2 regions of the Paenibacillus kyungheensis genome follow, and region 2 is predicted to be linked to the other one. Evidence: a T-box and tRNA genes for the amino acid it is inferred to sense, from the RefSeq annotation. Region 2 holds a T-box; the other holds one or more tRNA genes.
The links. A T-box is a leader RNA that pairs with one kind of tRNA and senses whether it is charged. The one in region 2 lies ahead of ileS (isoleucine--tRNA ligase), so its partner is inferred to be a tRNA-Ile.
Positions count from the first base shown of each region.

Region 1: it has a tRNA-Ile gene. The T-box ahead of ileS (isoleucine--tRNA ligase) is inferred to sense a tRNA for this amino acid. The anticodon was not compared.

Region 1 is NZ_CP117416.1:4,252,617-4,259,297, forward strand. It holds rRNA gene PQ456_RS18335 (23S ribosomal RNA) at 1-1,587, opposite strand, end outside; tRNA gene PQ456_RS18340 (tRNA-Ala) at 1,733-1,808, opposite strand; tRNA gene PQ456_RS18345 (tRNA-Ile) at 1,831-1,907, opposite strand; rRNA gene rrf (5S ribosomal RNA) at 1,943-2,059, opposite strand; rRNA gene PQ456_RS18355 (16S ribosomal RNA) at 2,227-3,779, opposite strand; gene PQ456_RS18360 (nucleotidyltransferase-like protein) at 4,184-5,068, opposite strand; gene PQ456_RS18365 (glycosyl hydrolase family 18 protein) at 5,278-6,681, opposite strand, start outside.
Region 2 is NZ_CP117416.1:3,581,489-3,588,169, reverse strand. It holds gene PQ456_RS15385 (hypothetical protein) at 1-237, shown strand, start outside; gene pgeF (peptidoglycan editing factor PgeF) at 366-1,211, shown strand; gene PQ456_RS15375 (YggS family pyridoxal phosphate-dependent enzyme) at 1,219-1,908, shown strand; gene PQ456_RS15370 (cell division protein SepF) at 1,911-2,360, shown strand; gene PQ456_RS15365 (YggT family protein) at 2,365-2,637, shown strand; gene PQ456_RS15360 (YlmH family RNA-binding protein) at 2,704-3,486, shown strand; partial or broken gene PQ456_RS15355 (DivIVA domain-containing protein) at 3,645-4,148, shown strand; T-box leader at 4,350-4,650, shown strand; gene ileS (isoleucine--tRNA ligase) at 4,733-6,681, shown strand, end outside.

The DNA of each region.
Region 1 (6,681 bases), 670 kb from region 2:
TGTAATTTTCGCTCCTCATCACAGCCTGGCCTTGGGGTATGCGGATTTGCCTACATACCAGCCTCACTGCTTGAACGGACATCCATCAGTCCGCGTCACTATCCTCCTGCGTCATCCCATTGCTCATAACGGCTTTCGGTGGTACAGGAATTTCAACCTGTTGTCCGTCGACTACGCCTTTCGGCCTCGCCTTAGGTCCCGACTTACCCTGAGAGGACGAGCCTTCCTCAGGAATCCTTGGGTTTTCGGCGGATCAGATTCTCACTGATCTTTTCGTTACTCATACCGGCATTCTCACTTGAATGAGGTCCAGCGCTCCTTGCGGTACACCTTCAATCTTCATTCAACGCTCCCCTACCCCTGATACAAAGTATCAAGCCATAGCTTCGGTGGTGTGTTTAGCCCCGTTACATTTTCGGCGCAAAGTCACTCGACCAGTGAGCTATTACGCACTCTTTCAATGGTGGCTGCTTCTAAGCCAACATCCTGGTTGTCTGTGCAACTTCACATCCTTTCCCACTTAACACACACTTGGGGACCTTAGCTGATGGTCTGGGCTGTTTCCCTTTCGACAATGGATCTTAGCACTCACTGTCTGACTCCCGGAATAAAGTCTGTGGCATTCGGAGTTTGACTGAACTTGGTAACCCTTGCGGGCCCCGCATCCAATCAGTGCTCTACCTCCACGACTCAACTTCCGAGGCTAGCCCTAAAGCTATTTCGGGGAGAACCAGCTATCTCCAGGTTCGATTGGAATTTCTCCGCTACCCCCACCTCATCCCCGCACTTTTCAACGTGCGTGGGTTCGGGCCTCCAGTACGTGTTACCGTACCTTCACCCTGGACAGGGGTAGATCACCTGGTTTCGGGTCTACGTCCACGTACTCAGTCGCCCTATTCAGACTCGCTTTCGCTGCGGCTCCGGCTTTTCACCTTAACCTTGCACGGGAACGTAACTCGCCGGTTCATTCTACAAAAGGCACGCCATCACCCAGTAATAGGGCTCTGACTTTTTGTAAGCACACGGTTTCAGGTTCTATTTCACTCCCCTTCCGGGGTCCTTTTCACCTTTCCCTCACGGTACTGCTTCACTATCGGTCGCTAGGGAGTATTTAGCCTTACCAGATGGTCCTGGCAGATTCATACGGGGTTTCACGTGCCCCGCACTACTCGGGATCCGTCTCGGAGAGAAGATGATTTTAGCTACAGGGCTTTCACCTTGTCTTGCGGGCCTTTCCAGACCTCTTCGCCTACCATCTTCCTTTGTAACTCCAAAGAGACGTCCCACAACCCCAACAAGCAAGCTCATTGGTTTGGGCTGTTCCGCGTTCGCTCGCCGCTACTGACGGAATCACTCTTGTTTTCTGTTCCTGAGGGTACTTAGATGTTTCAGTTCCCCTCGTCTGCCTCTGCACACCCTATGTATTCAGGTGTGAGTAACTGGAGATGAATCCAGTTAGGTTTCCCCATTCGGACATCCCCGGATCACAGCTTGCTTACAGCTCCCCGAGGCTTTATCGTTGTTCGCCACGTCCTTCATCGGCTCCTAGCGCCTAGGCATCCACCGTGTGCTCTTAGTAGCTTAACCTAAGTGTTTCTAAATTAATAGAAACGGTGTATTTCAATTTCTCGCCTACCACTGTTTACACAGTTTGTAGAGAAGAAACCTTCTAAAACGCGATGTTTCGTTTTCGGTATCCAGTTTTCAAGGATCAACTTGGGTAAAAATAATATGGTGGAGCCAAGCGGGATCGAACCGCTGACCTCCTGCGTGCAAGGCAGGCGCTCTCCCAGCTGAGCTATGGCCCCATAATTGGGAAGTAAATCTATATGGTGGGCCCTAGTGGACTCGAACCACCGACCTCACCCTTATCAGGGGTGCGCTCTAACCAGCTGAGCTAAGGGCCCGTATTGTAAGATTCTTTTCGACATGAAAAGAATGCGCTTGGCGGCGTCCTACTCTCCCAGGACCCTGCGGTCCAAGTACCATCGGCGCTGGAGGGCTTAACGGTCGTGTTCGGGATGGGTACGTGTGGAACCCCTCCGCCATCGCCACCAAACGATGAAACATACGGTAAAGATTGAGAAGATTGACCTCTCAAAACTGAACAACGAGTGAGTGGTGTCATTCAATGAATGACCACAGATCCACCGGAGTGTTCTGCGTTTGTCTTTCCCGAAAGAAAGACGTTCGAATGTTTCCGTTGCAGGAAACGATTCTCCATAGAAAGGAGGTGATCCAGCCGCACCTTCCGATACGGCTACCTTGTTACGACTTCACCCCAATCATCTACCCCACCTTCGGCGGCTGGCTCCTTGCGGTTACCCCACCGACTTCGGGTGTTGCAAACTCTCGTGGTGTGACGGGCGGTGTGTACAAGACCCGGGAACGTATTCACCGCGGCATGCTGATCCGCGATTACTAGCAATTCCGACTTCATGCAGGCGAGTTGCAGCCTGCAATCCGAACTGAGACCGGCTTTTAAGGATTGGCTCCATCTTGCGATATTGCTTCCCGTTGTACCGGCCATTGTAGTACGTGTGTAGCCCAAGTCATAAGGGGCATGATGATTTGACGTCATCCCCACCTTCCTCCGGTTTGTCACCGGCAGTCTGCTTAGAGTGCCCACCATAATGTGCTGGCAACTAAGCATAAGGGTTGCGCTCGTTGCGGGACTTAACCCAACATCTCACGACACGAGCTGACGACAACCATGCACCACCTGTCTCCTTTGTCCCGAAGGAAAAGACTATCTCTAGTCCGGTCAAAGGGATGTCAAGACTTGGTAAGGTTCTTCGCGTTGCTTCGAATTAAACCACATACTCCACTGCTTGTGCGGGTCCCCGTCAATTCCTTTGAGTTTCAGTCTTGCGACCGTACTCCCCAGGCGGAATGCTTAATGTGTTAACTTCGGCACCAAGGGTATCGAAACCCCTAACACCTAGCATTCATCGTTTACGGCGTGGACTACCAGGGTATCTAATCCTGTTTGCTCCCCACGCTTTCGCGCCTCAGCGTCAGTTACAGCCCAGAAAGTCGCCTTCGCCACTGGTGTTCCTCCACATCTCTACGCATTTCACCGCTACACGTGGAATTCCACTTTCCTCTTCTGTACTCAAGCTCTCCAGTTTCCAGTGCGACCCAAGGTTGAGCCTTGGGCTGTGACACCGGACTTAAAAAGCCGCCTGCGCGCGCTTTACGCCCAATAATTCCGGACAACGCTTGCCCCCTACGTATTACCGCGGCTGCTGGCACGTAGTTAGCCGGGGCTTTCTTCTCAGGTACCGTCACTCCGAGTTCAGTTACTAACCCGGACGTTCTTCCCTGGCAACAGAGCTTTACGATCCGAAAACCTTCATCACTCACGCGGCGTTGCTCCGTCAGACTTGCGTCCATTGCGGAAGATTCCCTACTGCTGCCTCCCGTAGGAGTCTGGGCCGTGTCTCAGTCCCAGTGTGGCCGATCACCCTCTCAGGTCGGCTACGCATCGTCGCCTTGGTGAGCCGTTACCTCACCAACTAGCTAATGCGCCGCAGGCCCATCCTCAAGTGACAGATTGCTCCGTCTTTCCAAATTCGTTCAGGCGAACAAATCATGTATTCGGTATTAGCTACCGTTTCCGGTAGTTGTCCCAAGCTTGAGGGCAGGTTGCCTACGTGTTACTCACCCGTCCGCCGCTAAGAATAAAAGAAGCAAGCTTCCTTCATTCTCCGCTCGACTTGCATGTATTAGGCACGCCGCCAGCGTTCGTCCTGAGCCAGGATCAAACTCTCCATAAAGTGTTTGACTTGCTCAATTGAAACTGGCGAGAACCGAAGTTCTCTATTTTGTAAAGGTCGGCTAAGACCTTTATTGACTCACTCGTTGTTCAGTTTTCAAAGATCAAACATTTCGTTTGTTTTGCTTTTGTGCACCGACGCGTTATCGCATCAGCAACTCTTATAATATATCATGCTCATTTCATTTCGTCAACACTTTTTTTTCAAGAAGTTTTTTTCTTCCTTCGTAATCTTTCATTTACTTATAGAAGAATATATAGTGTTAATCGCTGTATCCGTTGAAGCGGAACGTTTTATAATTTATCACAGATTGTTGATACAAGTCAACTACTTATTTAGCAAATTATTATAGATTGGATATTGCCGTATTCCGCTTCGTTAGTGAACATTAATTTCTTCAGTTGTTATCGGTTAAGCCAATAGCGAATTTCTCTTTCTCCACCTGCTTGTTCTGGTCTCCATGATACGACTTCATTGATCAATGACCGAAATACAAGTTTGCGAATAACCATAGGTAGCATATTGCCCACATGAGATAGGTCAGGATGCTGTAATAGTTCTTTGACGCTCCATGGTTGCTTACGGCTCCGAAGCACTTGGAATAGTATAGATGAACATTCTCTCATTTTGGACATGACTGAAAATTCACATGCCAGTAATACTAACTCTACTCGCTGCTCCATCGTCTCTGTACTGAATGCTAGTTGTTCATATAATTTGTAAACGTCTAGCTTGCATGTCCTTACTTGTTCCCATACTGCTGATTCAGGATAGATACCTTTTTCAGATAGATCAATTCTTGCCCAGTGTTGTAATGCTTGAAAAATACTATTATAAGCATCCATAACTTGATTCTGTTTCATATGGTGCTTGGCTTCTACGTATTGTGTTAGAAATTGTGTAAATTCTAAAAATATACGGCGCTCACGCAAAGGGCTGGAAAAGTGTATAAATTGTTTTCTTAAATGATCTACTTGTTCATTGGTATCCCAGAGCAATTCCCCTTTAAGGAAATGTTCGATCATAATACGGTTATCTCCAGTGATCATACATTGTTCTAGAATGTCTTGATCGACATAGATAACTTGTACATGTGTATTTGATCCATCAATACGATGCTCGATAACTTCTACCTGCTCATGATAACTGCATACTACAATAATAAGAACTTCAAAATCATGTAAAAGTGAACCATTGAATTGCTGGTTTTGGCCTTTCGATGCAACCGCCCCGATAATCTTATGGTTATTGGAATGTGCATGTAGAAAAGAAAGATTAGTTAATTCCACGTTGTCCTCCTTCATTTGGTTGAAAGTTGACTCATTGTTTTTATCGCTATAGAACTTATTTCTACAATTTGGAATCCCTTTCCTGCTTGAAATGTGAGTATTTCTATAAAAAAGGCTAGAACGCCTATAGATGGATACTCTATAGATGCTCTAGCCTTATAAAAGAAGATTACTTTATTGGTGATGAAGTGTTATTGATTCACCATGATTTATTTCTCTATCTTGGATAATGTACTCCATGCGCGATCATCACCTAAGCTACGTGTCCATGAAGCGACTCCACCTAGATTAAGCTTTTGAGCAAGTTCTACTCTTGCTTGGAGTGACACTTCATCTTCGATCCAAATTCGCTTGAGTGCTCCGTCTTGTTGGTACTCTACATAATTTTGTCCTGTGCTAGGGTCTAACTTCGGTGATAATTTCTTTTCTTTGATTAATTCTGCAATGCCGTTCATGCCTAATGCTTTGGATGAGACTTTTGTTTGGCCATCTTCAGTCTTTTCTGTCCATACACGCGCATATAAAGGAACACCCAGAATCAATTTGTTAGCTGGCACTTCATCTTCTTCCAGAACACGATTTACTGCTTTTTCTACCCAGGGTAATGAAGCTACTGAACCGGATTTGGGGCTTGCTGCCCAGTGTTCATCGTACGCCATGAGCATCATATAATCTAACGAAGGGGCTAATGCTTCACGATCTAAAAATTTCGACCATAGCTCACTATTGGACTTTGGTGTTACATCCATTGAAAGTACCAGGTCTTTTTGAAGAGCAAGTGGTCGTAGTTCACGTACAAATTGAGTTACGTTAGGACCATCTTTGGTATGGACACTTTCAAAATCAATATTGATCCCGTCTAGTTGGTACAGATCGGCATATTCTAATAGTTGTGATATAACACGACTTCTATTCTCATACGTTGATAGTGCTCCTGTTGTCATATCAGCATCAAAATTGTTAGTGACCAATCCCCATACTTCTTTGTTGCGGTTGTGTGCCCAATTTACATAATGCATATCGGCTTTACTGCGTACATTTCCTGTATTATCGACAATTTCGAACCATGTCGGACTGACGACATTAACTCCTGGTAACTCGCCAATCTTTGTAGTATCAGGTTGACGTTCATAGACTGCTTCCCATGTTAGATTCACTTTTTTACCAGCCCAGTCTCTATTGACTCGACTATCGGGCATCTGTGGCACTGATACTGTCTCTAAATCATCCAGAACAACGTTATCGCTCTGCATATAACCAACATACCCATTATCTAACTGAACGGTATACCAACCTTCTCCAGTCTCCCAAATACGTAAACGTGCGTTATCAGGAACGTCTTTGTAAATACGAGAATGAATATCTGCTTCTGCTCGCAATGCTACTGTCTGGTCTGATCCTCCTGTGACTGTGTGAGCATATTGAACTTTTTCGCCTGCTTTTAACAAAATCACAGCACCGGTAGTCGGATCTTCATATACATTAATGCCATACGTTTCTTTGAGTGGAGCTAGCGGTACATACAAAATGTCTCCTTCTTGTTGAGGAGCAAATCGCAATTGTACTGATTTCATATTCAGTTGTGCATCTTTACTTCCACTTTGTAATTGCAC
Region 2 (6,681 bases):
TATGGTGTTCATGCTAAATTTAAGACATTAACTAGCGGGGGAAGTGGTTATCTAGCTTCTGAAATTAGAATACCTGTTAGTCTTAAAGGTACTACTGGACTTTTTGCTAGTGCGTATACTCATCCTTATTCAGATGTACCTGGTTCTGCTACCATTGGTCCGGTTAGTATAGTATTTTCCGAACTAGGTGATAAATTTTCTTGGAAAAATAGTTTTATTATTGGCTCAACCTCATAATTTGATATTTGTTTAAAAAAGTTCTTTCTACTTTAGCTAAATTTAAAAGTAGAAAGAACTTTTTTGTTGTTTTTATATCATTAGAGTATAATTAATGCATTGAAAATTTGAAAAATAGAGGGATATACATGGAGAAGTTTGTAAGCCGTACGATAGAGAGCGGACCTGAATTATTTGAGTTAGATACTTCTGCCTATAGTCAAGGAATCACAGCAGGATTCACCGGACGTAAAGGCGGAGTCAGTAAAGCGCCTTATGATTCGTTTAATCTCGCCTATCATGTAGAAGATCAACCGGAAGATGTATTGCAAAATCGCAAACTATTATGCGATGAATTAAAGTTTGATTATACTCACTGGGTATCTGGTGAACAGGTACATAGTAATCATATAGAGATCGTTACAGCAGAACATGCAGGCAAAGGTTGGCTTGATCGAGAAAGTGCTTTTCAAAATACCGATGGATTAATCACCAATGTACCAGGTATCTTATTAACTTCGTTTTATGCAGATTGTGTGCCGCTATACTTTATAGATCCTGTACAACAAGTCGTAGGGCTTGCTCATGCAGGTTGGAAAGGCACAGTCGCTAATATTGCAGGTGAAATGATCGAAGCGATGAGAACGCAATATGGAAGTGTTATATCTGATATCCATACTGCGATAGGTCCTTCTATCGGTGGCGAAAGTTATGAAGTCGATGATAAAGTGATGGATGCCGTAAACGTTTGGAAAAGCAAGTTAATGGGTAATGGTGAACAACCTCTTTATGCCCGTCCGGGTGATAATGGTAAAACTTGGCTAGACCTCAAACAATTAAATCGACAATTCATGATTTTTGCAGGAATTCCTGCTGACCATATCGAAATGAGTAATTGGTGTACTTACCGTAACCACGATCTTTTTTTCTCGTATCGAGCTGACGGAGGAACAACCGGCAGAATGGCGAGTTGGATAGGTATAGAAACGGAGTGAAATACAGTTGGGATTACAAGAACGAATAGAGCAAGTCGAACAACGAATTCATGAAGTCTGTGAACGAAGCGGACGCAAGCGTGAAGACATTCAGCTTGTAGCTGTAACCAAATATGTTTCTGTTGCCAAAACAGCGGAGGTACTAGATGCAGGGCTATTACATCTAGGAGAAAATCGCTGGCAAAATGCTGAAGATAAATGGAATCAATTACACGAACGTGGAGTGTGGCATTTTATCGGTCACTTACAAACCAATAAAGTAAAAGATGTAATTGGCAAATTTGAATATATTCATTCCTTAGATCGCTTATCACTAGCAAAAGAAATACAAAAAAAAGCAAGTTCTATGGATATTCGTGTTAAAGTATTAGTACAAGTTAATATCTCTGGTGAAGAATCCAAATATGGTTTGCCACCTGAGCAAGTGAATTCGTTTTTTGAAAGTATTGCTTCGTTCTCAAATCTAGAAGTAGTAGGTTTGATGACGATGGCTCCAGAAGTTGATGATGCAGAAATGACACGTCCTGTTTTTAGAGGACTTCGTGAATTAAAAGATGATATCAATAAGCGTGGATTAACTAAAAATCCACTAACGCATTTATCTATGGGCATGTCGGGTGATTTTGAGATTGCTATAGAAGAAGGCGCTACACTAGTGCGACTGGGTTCCATATTAGTAGGGAAAGAGGAGGATTAACGATGGGAGTAATGAATCGCTTTATGAACTTCTTAGGGCTTCAAGAAGAAGAGGAAATTGTTGAGCGCGAACAGATTATGGATGATGATGAAGAACCTCGTGAAACCTCTGGCACAGAATTACGTAAGAACAATAGAGCCAGCAATGTAGTTAGTATTCATTCTCAGAAAAATGTAAAAGTGATTTTGAATGAGCCGCGCAGTTATGATGAGGCTCAAGATATTGCAGACCATTTGCGATCTCACCGATCGGTTATCGTCAATTTACAGCGTGTTCGTATCGATCAAGCGACACGTATTATTGATTTTATGAGCGGTACCGTCTATGCACTTGGAGGCAGTATTTCAAAAATCGGGGGCAACATTTTTCTGTGTACACCGGATACCGTCGAAATTGAGGGCACGATCGCTGAAATTTTAGGCGAAGATTACGAATATAACAAGATGAGGTGACGCAATTTTGGAAACGGCTTTTGCAGTTTTAAATGCTTTATATCGAATCTACACGTATATGATTATTATTTATATTTTGCTGTCCTGGTTGCCTAGCGCGCGTGAAAGTTCTTTTGGGCAAATTTTGGCACGATTAGTAGAACCTTATCTTGCTCCTTTCCGTCGCTTTATACCACCGATTATGGGAGCAATTGATATATCTCCGATTGTAGCTTTATTCGTATTACAATTGGCATTTAGCGGATTAGTATTTTTATTAAGAAGTCTTATTTACTAATTTTAATTATTTTGTAACAAACAATCTATTACACTTGCTCTAAATATGAAAGGTATGAACAACATCATGCAAAGCAATATTTATCATCATTTTCATCCAGATGAGCGAGAGTTTGTGGAACGGGCTGCGGAGTGGATCGATAACGCAGCCCGTTATCATGAGCTAAAGCTGACCGATTTTTTAGATCCACGTCAAGCTTATATTCTGAATATTCTCGCTGCTCGTAATCTAGATGTGCATATTCGTTTGGATGGAGGATCAGAACATTCAGAACGTAAACGTGCCGTCATCGGACCGGATTATATGGATTTGGATAACGAAGATATGCAGTTATCAGTATTATCGATCACGCCAGAAGGGCGTAAATTCGCTGATTTGGAACATGGCGATTATATGGGTTCTATTTTGGGACTGGGTATCAAGCGAGGTAAAATTGGAGATATCCACGCGTTGGCGGATGGTTGTCATACGGTGGTATCGTCTGAGATTGCTTCTTATTTGCATCTAAATTTAACACAAGTTCATCGTTTGCATGTAATGACAGAGATTTTACCGATTACTGAATTACAGGTCGCTACTCCAGAATTGCAATCGATGGAGCTAACTGTAGCTTCTTTACGCTTAGATGGGATAGCAAGTGATGTATACCGACTAAGCCGTAGTAAAATCCTGGTGCCAATCAAAGCGGGACGTTGTCGGGTGAATTGGAAAGTAGAAGAAAATCCTTCTCATGCTTTGCAACAAGGCGATATGATTTCTATTCAGGGACTTGGTCGCTTCAAAGTATTAGAAATGGATGGAATTACAAAAAAAGGAAGATATCGAGTCAAAGTAGGTAAATTTGTTTGATAAAGAATAGAATAGGCTTCTATTTAAATCGTGAATATACAGCAAATTTATTTATTTTTTAACGTCTTTGGCAGGGATATATCCTTATGCGTCGAAATGAAGTATCATAGCAATAACGAGGCAATTCAACGGCCTAAACATTACAGGAGGTGTCCAACATGCCATTAACCCCGCTGGATATACATAATAAGGAATTCTCGCGTCGTTTGCGTGGTTATGACGAAGACGAAGTGAATGAATTTCTAGATCAAGTGATCAAAGATTATGAAGGGGCGATTCGTGAAAACAAAGAACTGCAAAGTCAGTTAATGTCTATTCAAGAACGTCTGGATCATTTTGCAAATCTGGAAGATACGTTGAGCAAAACGATCATTGTTGCTCAAGAAGCTGCAGATGAAGTTCGTAACAATGCGAAAAAAGAAGCTCAATTGATTATTAAAGAATCCGAGAAAAATGCGGATCGTATTATCAATGAGTCTTTATCCAAATCTCGCAAAGTGTCGATGGAAGTAGAAGAACTCAAAAAACAAGCTTCTATTTACCGCACACGTTTCCGTACATTGGTAGAAGCTCAATTAGAGCTACTTAGCCAAGATGGATGGGATGCTTTGGAAAATCAAACGCGTGAACTTCAACGCACAAGCAATGAACGTGATCGTGAAAGAGATCGTCTAGAAGATCGCGACCGTGACCGCGATAGAGACAGAGATCGTGATAGAGACCGCGATAACGAAGAACAACATAGTTCAGGTGATTTGTACTAAGATTAAGGGTTCTAAGTTGACATTTATAGTCTAAAGCGCTATAAATATTCTATAACTTTATTTCAATTGATTCGTGTAGACGAATATAAATATGAACATCAACATTCATTGATAGGGTCAGTAAATCATACATTGTGTTCACAGAGAGTTGGCGGTTGGTGCAAGCCAATGAACATCGTATGATTGAATATCCCCCTGGAGAAGCGAGGCTGAACGAGCATCAAGTAAGCCAAGCCGGAGTGCCAACCGTTACAGAGGCACCGCATCATTTGTGCGGATCTAAGGTGTCACTTCACCTGAATACAGACAAAAACAGTAGAAATACTGGATTTTAGTTTGTATAGATGTATAAAGGTCGAAGTGAAACAAGGGTGGTAACGCGAGCAACCTCGTCCCTTTTATGGGATGGGGTTTTTTGATGTTTTCATACGGGATAGTTAGAGTGCATTCGATATTAATAGATGGGGAAGGATGACAAAATCATGCAAAGAGTCGATGTCAAAGAAAAAGCACGCACACGGGATTTACGGATTTTAAATAAATGGAATGAGGAAAATACATTCCAACGTTCGATTCAGAATCGGGAAGGTAAGCCTAACTTCGTTTTTTATGAAGGTCCACCAACAGCAAATGGTAAGCCACATATCGGTCACGTTTTGGGACGTGTCATCAAAGATTTTGTCGGTCGTTATCAGACGATGAAAGGATACCGTGTTGTTCGTAAAGCAGGATGGGATACACATGGTCTTCCTGTTGAACTAGGTGTTCAGAAAAAATTAGGAATCTCTCACAAACATGAAATTGAAGAGTATGGTGTAGAGAAATTTATTCAAGAATGTAAAGCAAGTGTATTCGAATATGAGCAACAATGGCGTGATCTTACGTCTGGGATTGGATATTGGACTGATCTAGATCATCCATATGTAACGCTTGAAAATAACTATATCGAAAGTGTGTGGAACAATCTTGCGACAATTCATGATAAAGGTCTATTGTATCGTGGACACCGTGTAAGTCCATATTGCCCTGATTGTCAGACAACACTGAGTTCACATGAAGTCGCTCAAGGATACAAAGATGTCAAAGATTTGAGCGCAACAGCGAAATTCAAGCTTGATGACAGTGGTGAATATGTTCTTGCTTGGACAACAACACCATGGACATTGCCTTCTCACGTTGCTTTAGCAGTTAATCCAGATATGGATTATGTACGTGTAAGTCAAGATGGAAGTGTATATATCGTTGCCAAAAATCTGGTAGACGATGTTATGAAAGATGGTAAGGGCGAATACGAAGTACTGAGCACATTAAAAGGTGCAGAATTAGTAGGAAAAACGTATGCTCCGCCATTTAACTATTTTACAGCAGAAAAAGCGAACATCATTCTAGGAGCAGACTTTGTTACCGATGCAAGTGGTACAGGTATTGTTCATATGGCGCCAGCACATGGTGAAGATGATTACCGTGTATGTCGTGAAAATGGTATTAGTTTTGTGAATATGGTAGATCTAGAAGGTAAATTTGTAGCTGAAGTGACTGATTTTGCAGGTCGTTTTGTAAAAGATTGCGATATCGATATCGTGCGTTTGTTGTCTGAAAAAGATCGTTTGTTCAGCAAAGAAAGATATGAGCATACGTATCCATTCTGCTGGCGTTGTGACACACCACTATTATACTATGCAATGGATAGCTGGTTTATCCAGACGACAGCCGTTAAAGAACAATTGATCGCTAACAATAAAGAAGTAGATTGGTATCCAGGTCATATCCGTGATGGACGTTTTGGTAAATTTTTGGAAGACTTGGTGGACTGGAATATTAGTCGTGATCGTTATTGGGGTACACCGCTTAATGTATGGGTATGTGCAGAAACAGGTGAACAGTTTGCACCGCACAGTATTGCAGAACTTCGCGCGCGCGCGATTGGTGATGTGCCTGAAAATATCGAACTACACAAACCATATGTAGATGATATCAAAGTACGTAGTTCATGTGGTCAATATGAGATGTTCCGTACACCGGAAGTGATCGATGTATGGTTTGATAGTGGATCAATGCCATTTGCGCAACAGCATTATCCTTTTGAAAATCAAGATACATTCCAAGAGCAATTCCCGGCAGATATGATCTGTGAAGGTATCGATCAGACCCGTGGTTGGTTCTACAGTCTACTTGCGGTATCTACATTAATCACAGGTAAAGCTCCTTACAAAGCAGTTATGGCGACAGGTCATGTATTGGATGAACAAGGACAGAAAATGTCCAAGTCTAAAGGAAATGTAATCGATCCGTGGGAAGTCATTGATGAATATGGAACAGATGCTTTCCGTTGGGCATTGCTATCTGATAGTGCGCCATGGAACAGTAAACGTTTCTCCAAAGGTATCGTAGGTGAAGCGAAATCCAAAATGGTGGATACACTTGTAAATAC